Regions from separate parts of the Streptomyces sp. NPDC051909 genome, predicted to be linked through region 2. Evidence: riboswitches for the same ligand, from Rfam matches in the RefSeq annotation. Region 2 holds a riboswitch; the other holds the start of a gene.
What was found. Region 2 has a riboswitch for thiamine pyrophosphate ahead of thiO (glycine oxidase ThiO). Riboswitches for the same ligand answer to the same signal wherever they lie in the genome.
Positions count from the first base shown of each region.

Region 1: it holds a riboswitch for thiamine pyrophosphate, as region 2 does, so the genes downstream of both, AB0M18_RS24815 (thiamine ABC transporter substrate-binding protein) here and thiO (glycine oxidase ThiO) in region 2, are expected to answer to the same signal.

Region 1 covers NZ_JBFAYA010000016.1:103,752-108,832, forward strand. Annotated here, with positions in the region: gene AB0M18_RS24810 (iron ABC transporter permease) at 1-1,028, opposite strand, end outside; gene AB0M18_RS24815 (thiamine ABC transporter substrate-binding protein) at 1,082-2,179, opposite strand; TPP riboswitch at 2,263-2,372, opposite strand; gene rlmN (23S rRNA (adenine(2503)-C(2))-methyltransferase RlmN) at 2,402-3,508, opposite strand; gene AB0M18_RS24825 (hypothetical protein) at 3,648-4,322, shown strand; gene AB0M18_RS24830 (phosphatidate cytidylyltransferase) at 4,433-5,081, opposite strand, start outside.
Region 2 covers NZ_JBFAYA010000005.1:343,463-348,543, reverse strand. Annotated here, with positions in the region: gene pknB (Stk1 family PASTA domain-containing Ser/Thr kinase) at 1-677, opposite strand, end outside; gene AB0M18_RS11040 (thiazole synthase) at 781-1,575, opposite strand; gene thiS (sulfur carrier protein ThiS) at 1,581-1,781, opposite strand; gene thiO (glycine oxidase ThiO) at 1,778-2,959, opposite strand; TPP riboswitch at 2,957-3,069, opposite strand; gene AB0M18_RS11025 (FAD-dependent oxidoreductase) at 3,246-4,484, shown strand; gene AB0M18_RS11020 (Rv2175c family DNA-binding protein) at 4,528-4,902, shown strand; gene thiE (thiamine phosphate synthase) at 5,017-5,081, shown strand, end outside.

The sequences.
Region 1 (5,081 bases), on a different contig from region 2:
GTCGCGGCAAGGGCGTACTGCAGCGAGTTCACGATCGTGTCGGTCAGCGGCACGAGGAAGGTGCCGCCCTCGTCGACGTGTCCGAGGGCCCGGTAGTAGTCCAGGCCGTAGCCGTCGGAGGTGGCGAGGGAGCGCTCCACGAGCACGCCGAGCGGGGCGAGGATCAGCAGCGCCACGGACAGCAGGACGCCGCCGAGCAGCGCCCACTGGCCCGCGCCCTGGGGCGGGCGGGCGGTGCGCTCCGCCGGGACGAGGCGCAGCGCCGTCTCCCGGCGCCGTACCACGCGCGCGTGCACCGCGAGGATGGCGCCGACGGCGACGAACTGCACCATGGTGAGCACGGCGGCCGTGGACAGCTGGAGCCGGTCGGCGGTCTGCCGGTAGATCTCGGTCTCCAGGGTGGAGTACGCGGGGCCGCCGAGGATCTGCACGATGCCGAAGGAGCTCGCGGTGAACAGGAACACCATGAGCGCGGCGGCGGCGACCGACGGCCCGAGCGCGGGCAGCGTCACCGTCCGCCAGGCCCGCCACCGGGACGCGCCGAGGACCCGGGCGGCCTCCTCCTGGCGCGGGTCGAGCTGCGACCAGAGGCCGCCGACGGTCCGGACGACGACCGCGTAGTTGAAGAAGACATGGGCGAGCAGGATCGCCCACACCCCGGTGTCGAGCCGCAGCCCCCACCAGTCGTCGAGCAGCCCGCGCCGCCCGACCAGGGCCAGGAACGCCGTGCCGACCATCACCGTCGGCAGCACGAACGGCACCGTGACCACGGCCCGCAGCACCCGCTTGCCGGGGAAGTCGAACCGCGCGAAGACATACGCGCCGGGCAGCGCGACAAGGAGGGTGAGCGCCGTGGAGGCGAGCGCCTGCCACAGCGTGAACCACAGGACGTCGAGGATCTCCGGCCGGCTCAGCGTCTCGCCGAACCGCCCGAGCTCCCACCGCCTGTCCGGCCTGAGCCCGCGCTCCACGATGGAGACGACGGGCCAGGCGAAGAACACGGCGAAGAACACGACGGGCAGGACCATCAGTCCGAGCCGCGTCGCGCTCCCCGCCGCGCTCCCCGAGCGCCTGATGCGGGCTACTTCAGGACGAGCGAGGTCCACTGCTGGATCCACTGGTCACGGTTGTCGGCGATCTTCTTAGGCTCCATCGTCTCGGGCTTGTCGATCACCACACCGTGCTTGGTGAACAGCTCCGGGAGCGTCGCGTCGCTCGTCACCGGGTTGACGAACATCTGCAGCGGCATGTCGTCCTGGAACTTCTTCGAGATGAGGAAGTCGATCAGCTTCTTGCCGCCCTCGGGGTTCTTCGCCCCGTTCAGCAGGCCCGCGAACTCGGTCTGGCGGAAGCAGGTGCCGGTGGACACGCCGGTCGGCGCGACCTTCGGCTGGGGCTCCGCGTACAGCACCTCGACCGGCGGGGAGGAGGCGTACGACACGACGAGCGGGCGGTCGCCCTTGGCCTTCTTGCCGCCGGCCGAGCCGGAGAACTCCTGGTTGTAGGCGAGCTCCCAGCTGTCGACGGTCTTCACACCGTTGGCCTTGAGCTTCTTCCAGTAGTCCTGCCAGCCCTCGTCCCCGTACTTCGCGGCCGTGCCGAGCAGGAAGCCGAGGCCCGGGGAGGACCGCTCCGGGTTCTCCGTGACGAGCAGGTCCTTGTACTGCGGCTTCGCCAGGTCGTCGAAGGTCTGCGGCGGCGCCAGCTTCCTGTCCGCGAAGTACTGCTTGTCGTAGTTGACGCAGATGTCGCCGGAGTCGATCGGCGTGACCCGGTGCTGCTCCTTGTCGAGCTGGAGCGACGCCGGGATCCGGTCCAGGCCCTGGGCCTCGTACGGCACGAAGATGCCGTTGTCGAGGGTGCGGGACAGCAGCGTGTTGTCCACGCCGAAGAAGACGTCGCCCTGCGGGGAGCCCTTGGTCAGGATCTCCTTGTTGACGGCCTCGCCGGCGTCGCCGCTCTTGAGCACCTTGACCGTGAGACCGGTCTGCCTGGTGAACTCCGCGAGCACCTCCTTGGAGGCGTTGAAGGAGTCGTGGCTGACGAGGGTCACGGTCTTCGGCATGGGCTGGTCGGTCTTGCCGGCCGCCTCCCGCACGTCGTCCGTGCCGCACGCGGCGAGGGTCGAGACGCCGAGCGCCGCGACGAGCGCGGCGGCGGCCGCCTTCCTGATGTTCACGTGAATGTCCTCCTGGGTGTGACCAGAAGGAGACGCGGCCCTGCCCGCGTCCGGGGAGACCGGGCGCGGGCAGGGCGCAACAGCTCGAGTTACGACCGAACTTCCTACCCAGAATGACCTGGGCAAGGTTCAGAGGGTCTGCGGTCTACGGTTACCGCACTCTCAGCGCTGTGGCGCTCCCCTGTCGGAATATGAAGATGTGTTCGAGCTCAGACTACAAGGTCAGCGCTCGGCGGCGGCCAGCTGTCCACAGGCGCCGTCGATCTCCTGACCGCGGGTGTCACGGACGGTGACCGGAACGCCGTGGCGGGCGATCGCCTCGACGAAGGCCTTCTCGTCCTCCGGGCGGGACGCCGTCCACTTGGACCCGGGCGTCGGGTTCAGCGGGATGAGGTTGACGTGCACCCGCTTGCCCTTGAGGAGGCGGCCGAGGAGGTCGCCGCGCCAGGCCTGGTCGTTGATGTCGCGGATCAGCGCGTACTCGATGGAGATCCGGCGGCCCGACTTCTCCGCGTACTCCCACGCGGCGTCGAGGACCTCGCGCACCTTCCAGCGGGTGTTCACCGGCACCAGGGTGTCGCGCAGCTCGTCGTCCGGCGCGTGCAGCGACACCGCGAGCCGGCACTTGAAGCCCTCGTCGGCGAACCGCAGCATCGCGGGCACCAGACCGACGGTGGACACGGTGATCCCGCGCTGTGACAGGCCCAGGCCGTCCGGCTCGGGGTCCGTGAGGCGGCGGATCGCGCCGACGACCCGCTTGTAGTTCGCGAGCGGCTCGCCCATCCCCATGAACACGATGTTCGACAGACGCGCCGGACCACCCGGCACCTCGCCGTCGCGCAGCGCGCGCATCCCGTCGACGATCTGGTGCACGATCTCCGCCGTCGACAGGTTCCGGTCCAGACCGGCCTGCCCCGTCGCGCAGAACGGGCAGTTCATGCCGCAGCCGGCCTGCGACGAGATGCACATGGTCACCCGGTCCGGGTAGCGCATGAGCACCGACTCCACGAGCGTGCCGTCGTGCAGCCGCCACAGCGTCTTACGAGTGGTGTCGTCGTCGCACGAGATGTGCCGCACCACCGACATCAGATCGGGCAGCAGCTCCCCCGCGAGCTTCTCGCGCGACGCGGCGGGAATGTCGGTCCACTCCGCCGGGTCGTGCGCATAGCGCGCGAAGTAGTGCGTGGACAGCTGCTTGGCGCGAAACGGCTTCTCGCCGATCGCGGCGACGGCCTCCTTGCGCTCGGCGGGCGACAGGTCGGCGAGGTGCCGCGGGGGCTGCTTGGCTCCGCGCGGGGCGACGAAAGTGAGTTCTCCGGGCTTGGGCATGGTGGTACCAGTGTCGCAGACGGATTCCCGGCGGCGACCGGACGCGAGTTGTTGATCAACGACCCATGGGGTTAAGTGATCATGCCAAGTGTCCGGTCGTGTCGCGGCCGGGCCGCGATCGGGCGGTCGGAGGAGTTCGGTGAAGGCTGTTGTACGGGGGGCCGCCGTCGCGGCCGTGCTGGCGCTCACGGTGACGGCGTGCGGGGAGGGGAACTCGACGGCGGGAAGTACGGCCGCGGGGAGCGCGGGCGCGGGAACCACGGCCGCGGGGAGCACGGCCGCGGGGAGCGCCGGGACGTCTCCCGCCTGGATCGACGCGACAGGGCTGTTCTCCGCCCTCCCGGTCGAGTCCGGCGTGGGTGACATCTTCGTCGGCGACGACGCCGCGGTGATCCAGGACGGCGAAGCGCTCGCCGAGTGCTCGAAGGAGACGAAGTCGTCCTGCGCCGGGATCCAGGCTGCGGGGAAGAAGGAGATGGAGGCACGGGGCTCCGACGAGACGCGCCTGGAGTTCACCCTCTTCACCTTCGCCACGACGGACCAGGCCGCCGGGACGATGAGGGATCTGGCGGAGCAGCGGCGGAAGAAGAGCGCGGAGAACGGCACGGCGCCCCAGCCGCTCACCATCGACTCCGGGGCCGACGAGACCGAGGCGATGCGGGACGGCGACCGCTGCCACATCGTCATGCGCATCGGCACGGTCGTGTCCCACGTCTACACCAACGGCGCGCAGGACGGGAACGTGGAGCACGCGGTGAAGGTCCAGGTCGCCCGGGTGAAGTCCGTCGCGGCAGGGATCAATCCGGACCGCTGACACCCGGAGGACCGACCGGAGAACGGACCTGAGGACGGCCCGGAGAACGGTGAGGGCCCGTGGCCCGCACCAGGAGTGCGGGCCACGGGCCCTTCGTACGAGAGCACGGGTCAGCCGCTGCCCACGAACAGCACCAGGAGCAGCCACACCACCGGCGCCGTGGGCAGCAGCGAGTCAAGGCGGTCCATGATGCCGCCGTGGCCCGGCAGCAGCGTGCCCATGTCCTTGATGCCCAGGTCACGCTTGATCATCGACTCGCCCAGGTCGCCGAGCGTCGCGCTCGCCGCCACCGCCAGGCCGAGCAGCAGACCCTGCCACCAGGCACCGTCGTCGATCAGGAACTCCATGCACAGCGCGCCCGCCGCCATCGCGAACGCCACCGCGCCGACCAGACCCTCACGGGTCTTGCCGGGGCTGATCCGCGGCGCCAGCTTGTGCTTGCCGAACCGCCAGCCCACCGCGTACGCGCCGGTGTCCGACACCACCGTGAGCAGCAGGAACGTCAGCACCCGCTGCGGACCGTCGTCCGCGGTGAGCAGCAGCGCCACGAAGGTCGCCAGGAACGGCACGTAGAACGCCGCGAACACGCCCGCCGTGACGTCCTTCAGATAGCCCTCGGGCGGCTCCGTCATCCGCCACACCAGGACCGCGAGCGCCGTCAGTGCCATCGCCACCCACGCGCCCTCGGGGCCGCGCACATAGCCGGCGACGACCATCGCCGCACCGCCGACCGCGAGCGGCACCAGCGGTGCCTTGATG
Region 2 (5,081 bases):
TAGAGCACCTGAGCCGGGGTGTCCCCGGAGTGCGGCCTGGCGCCGGTCAGCATCTCGTACAGGACGACCCCGCACGCGTACACGTCGGCGCGGGTGTCGGCGGTGCCGTGCTCGATCTGCTCCGGAGCCAGGTAGGACACGGTGCCGAGAACGGCGCCGGTGGTGTCGGTGGCCGTGCCCACGGAGCGCACCAGGCCGAAGTCGGCGACCTTCACCCGGCCGTCGTCCCCTATGAGCACGTTCTCCGGCTTCATGTCGCGGTGCACGAACCCGGCCCGGTGCGCGGCGCCGAGCGCGGCGAGCACCGGCTCCAGGACGTCCAGGGCGGCGCGCGGCTGCAGCGCCCCGCGCTCACGCAGCACGTCGCGCAGGGTGCAGCCGGCCACGTACTCCATCGCGAGATAGACGTACGCGCCGTCCGCGCCCTGGTCGAAGACCCCGACGACATTGGGGTGGGCGAGCCTCGCCACCGACTTGGCCTCGCGCATGAAGCGCTCCACGAAGGCGGCGTCGGTGGCGAGGTCGGGGTGCATCACCTTGAGCGCGAGCTCCCGGTCGAGCCGGGTGTCGACGGCCCGGTAGACCGTGGCCATCCCGCCGACGGCGATGCGCGCGTCGACGCGGTAGCGGCCGTCGAGCAGCCGCCCGACGAGGGGGTCCTGAAGGGTCGTGTCCACGGCCACGAGTCTACGAGCCGCGACCTGGTCCCCCTTCCCTACGGCCCGGACTGCAGCGCACCTGTGACGCACCCCCGCCGGGACACGGCCGGAACCCGGGGCGTCAGAACGCGGGGCGCTCCGGATCGAGCCGGGCTCGGCCCTCCTGCGGCGAGGAGGCCTCGGCGAAGTGGCGGCGCGGGATGCGCCCCGCCCGGTGCGCGAGCCGGCCGGCCTCCACGGCGTGCTTCATGGCGGCGGCCATGAGGACCGGCTCCTGGGCGCGGGTGACCGCCGAGGCGAGCATCACCGCCGAGCAGCCCAGCTCCATCGCGAGCGCCGCGTCGGAGGCGGTGCCGGCGCCCGCGTCGAGGATCACCGGCACCCCGGCCCGCTCGGTGATCAGCTGGAAGTTGTGCGGGTTGCGGATGCCGAGACCTGAGCCGATGGGCGAGCCGAGCGGCATGATCGCGGCGCAGCCCACGTCCTCCAGCCTGCGGGCCAGGACCGGGTCGTCGTTGGTGTACGGCAGGACGGTGAAGCCGTCGTCGACCAGGGTCTCCGCCGCGTCGAGCAGCTCCACGGCGTCCGGCAGCAGGGTCCGCTCGTCGGCGATGACCTCCAGCTTGATCCAGTCGGTGCCGAGCGCCTCGCGGGCGAGCCGCGCGGTCAGCACCGCCTCGCCGGCCGTGAAGCAGCCTGCCGTGTTCGGCAGCACCCGGATCCCGAGCCGGTCCAGGACGGAGAGGACCGAGCCCTGCACCTGCGGGTCCAGGCGGCGCATGGCGACGGTGGTGAGTTCGGTGCCGCTGGCGACCAGGGAGCGTTCGAGCACGTCGAGGCTGGGGGCCCCGCCGGTGCCCATGATCAGGCGGGAGGAGAAGTCGGTGCCGCCGAGGGTGAAGACGTCGTCGGACATCGCGCTCAGCCTCCCTGCACCGCGGTCAGGACCTCGACGCGGTCGCCGTCGGCGAGCGGCGTCGCGGCCCACTGGCTGCGCGGCACCACGGCCTCGTTGACGGCGGCGGCCACGCCGGAGTGCGCGGTGGTGAGGCCGGCGACGAGGGCGTCGAGCGCCAGGCCGGGGGAGAGCTCTCGCGGCTCTCCGTTCACGGACACGATCATGCGTGCTCCAGGTGTACGGGGGAGAAGCGGCGGGCGGTGAAGGCGGCGGCCTCGTCCGGCAGCGCGCCGGTGGTCAGGGCCCGGGCCATCACGTCGCCGGTGACGGGGGTGAGCAGCACCCCGTTGCGGTAGTGGCCGGTGGCCAGCTGGAGCCCGGGCAGGGCGCTGGGGCCGAGCAGCGGCGCGTTGTCGGGGGAGCCGGGGCGCAGCCCGGCGCGGGTCTCGGTGAGCGGCAGCTCGGTGATGCCGGGGACCAGCTCGTGCGCGTCGCGCAGCAGCTCGTACACCCCGCCGGCGGTGACGGTGGTGTCCCAGCCGAGCTCCTCGCTGGTGGCGCCGACCACCAGCTCGCCGTTCTCGCGCGGCACGAGATAGACGTGGCTGCCGCGGACCACCGCGCGGACGGTACGGGACAGGAAGGGCGCGTACGCGGGGGGCACCCGCAGCCGCAACACCTGGCCCTTCACGGGCCGCACGGGCGGCAGCGCGTCCGCCGGTACGCCGTCGAGCCGTCCGCTCAGGCTGCCGGCGGCGAGGACCACCTGGTCGGCGGCGACCTCGGTGCCGTCCGCGAGGACCGCGCCGGCGGCCCGGTCCCGTACCACCGTCAGGCGCTCCGCGCGGGTCCGGTGGAAGACCACCCCGGCCCGCTCGCAGGCCACGACCAGGGCGTCGGCGAGCCGGCGCGGGTCGACCTGGTGGTCGCCGTCCACCCGCAGCCCGCCGCGCACGCCCGGGGCGAGCATGGGCTCCAGGCGGCGGCAGTCGCGGCCGCTGAGCCACTCGGAGGCGAGCCCGCAGCGGGTCTGCAGGGCGTGCAGCTCGCGCAGATGGGCCCGGTCGTCGGCGTCGAGCGCGACCGCGAGGGTGCCGCAGGCGCGGTAGCCGACGTCGTGCCCGGTGGCCTCGGCGAGCTCGGCGACGAACGCGGGATAACGGCGGGCGGAGGCGAGGTTGAGCCCGAGCAGGGTCTCCTCGCCGTAGTGCAGCTCGGTGACGGCGGCGAGCATGCCGGCCGCCACCCGGGCGGCGCCGCCGCCTGGATCCGGGTCGGCCACGGCGACCCGCAGCCCGTGCTGCGCGGCCCGCCAGGCGGTGACCAGGCCGATGACGCCGCCCCCGATGACGAGGACGTCGGATGTGCTGCTTGTGCTGCTTGTGCTGCTTGTACGCGACATGGGCGTCCAGCCCCTCCCTTCGCCGGCATGACCCGGATCAGGTTCGTACGGTCGGAGGCCGGCCAGCCTCCCTCTCAGCCCGGTGCGTCCGGGCTCCCGCGATGTTCAGGGGCTGCCCGGCGGATCACGGCCGGGTCCGAGGTGCCGTGCCAGACGCCTCGGCCTGTCCGACCCTGATCCGCCGGGCAGCCCCTACGGCGGCCAGACTAGTCCGTGCCCGCGTCGGGTCCACAGGGCCACCCGGCCCCCGCTTCCTGACGCTCCGTCAGATGCGTATGGTGGTCGGGTGAGCGAGCAGAAGCAGGCACAGCAGCCGAACGAGCGGCGCGTCGTGGTCGTGGGCGCCGGAATGGCGGGCGTCCAGACCGCCGTCGCCCTGCGCGAACAGGGCTTCACCGGATCCGTCACCCTCATCGGCGCCGAACCCCACCAGCCCTACGACCGGCCCCCGCTGTCCAAGGCCGTCCTGCTCGGCAAGGCCGAAGGCTCCTCCTTCGACGTCGACTTCACCGCCCTCGACATCGACCTCCGGCTCGGCGTCGAGGTCACCGGACTGCGCCCCGCCGACCACGAGGTCGACACCGAGACCGGCCCCGTGCCGTACGACGTCCTCGTCGTCGCCACCGGCGCGAACCCGCTCACCCTGCCCGGCTCCGAGGGCGTCCCCGGCGTCCACCTGCTGCGCACCCTCGACGACGCCGTCCGCCTCGGCCCCGTCCTGGAACGCCGCCACGACATCGTCGTCGTCGGCGCCGGCTGGATCGGCGCCGAGTTCGCCACCGCCGCCCGCGAGGCCGGCTGCGCCGTCACCGTCGTCGAGGCCGCCGACCGCCCCCTCGCCGGCGCCCTGCCCGCCGAGGTCACCGCCCCCATGGGCGCCTGGTACACCGCGAGCGGCGCCGAACTCCGGCTCCACGCGCGCGTGCGACGGGTCGAGGAGGGCCGCGTCGTCCTCGACGGACCCGACGGCACCACCACCGAGCTGCCCGCCGACGCCGTCGTCGTCGGCATCGGCGCCCGCCCCGCCACCGACTGGCTGGCCGGCTCCGGCGCCGCCCTCGACCCCAGCGGCGCGCTCACCGCCGACGACCGGCTGCGCACCTCCCTGCCCGACGTGTACGCGGTCGGCGACTGCGCCTCCTTCCCCTCCGCCCGCTACGGCGAACGGCTCCTCGTGCACCACTGGGACAACGCCCTCCAGGGCCCCCGCACGGTCGCCGCCGACATCCTCGGCGCCGCGCCCGAGCCGTACGACCCGGTCCCGTACTTCTGGTCCGAGCAGTTCGGCCGCTTCGTCCAGTACGCGGGGCACCACGGCGCCGCCGACACCCTCCTGTGGCGCGGCGACCCGGCCGACGAGAGCTGGACGGTGCTGTGGCTGCGCCAGGGGACCCCGGTCGCCCTGCTCGCCGTCGGCCGGCCGCGCGACCTCGCCCAGGGCCGCCGGCTGATCGAGCGGCGCACCCCGGTCGATCCCGCGAAGGCCGCCGACCCCGCCGTCCCCCTGAAGGCCGCAGTCAGGTAGGGCCCGACTACCGACTGTCAGTCCGGGATGGCAGGCTTGTCCCGTGACCGAGATTGACGCAAAGACCGATGCTCTCGTCCCCGACTGGCTCTACCTCCCCGACATCGCGGAGAAGCTCGACGTCGAGGTGACGCGCGTGCGGCAGCTGGTGAAGGAGGGCCAGCTCATCGCCGTGCGCCGCGAAGTGCGCCCCGGCGAGAAGATCCTCCAGGTGCCGGCCGCCTTCATCCAGGGCGACAAGGTCGTCAAGGGCCTCGTCGGCACGCTGACGCTGCTGCGGGACGACGGCTTCACGGACGAAGAGATGCTGGAGTGGCTCTTCACCCCGGACCCCTCCCTGCCCGGCACCCCGGCGCAGGCGCTCAACGAGAACCGCGGCACGGAGGTGAAGCGCCGCGCCCAGGCGCTCGCGGTGTGACCCGCTAGGGTCCGCCCGCACGCCCGCACCGAAGACACCACCAGCGGTGCCGGACCGGCCGGCCGCCATCGGCCGCCCGGTCCGGCACCGGCACCACCCGACGGGGGGAACCTCATGTCCACGCCTCGCGCGCAGCTCGCCGACGCCCGCCTCTACCTGTGCACGGACGCCCGGAAGCG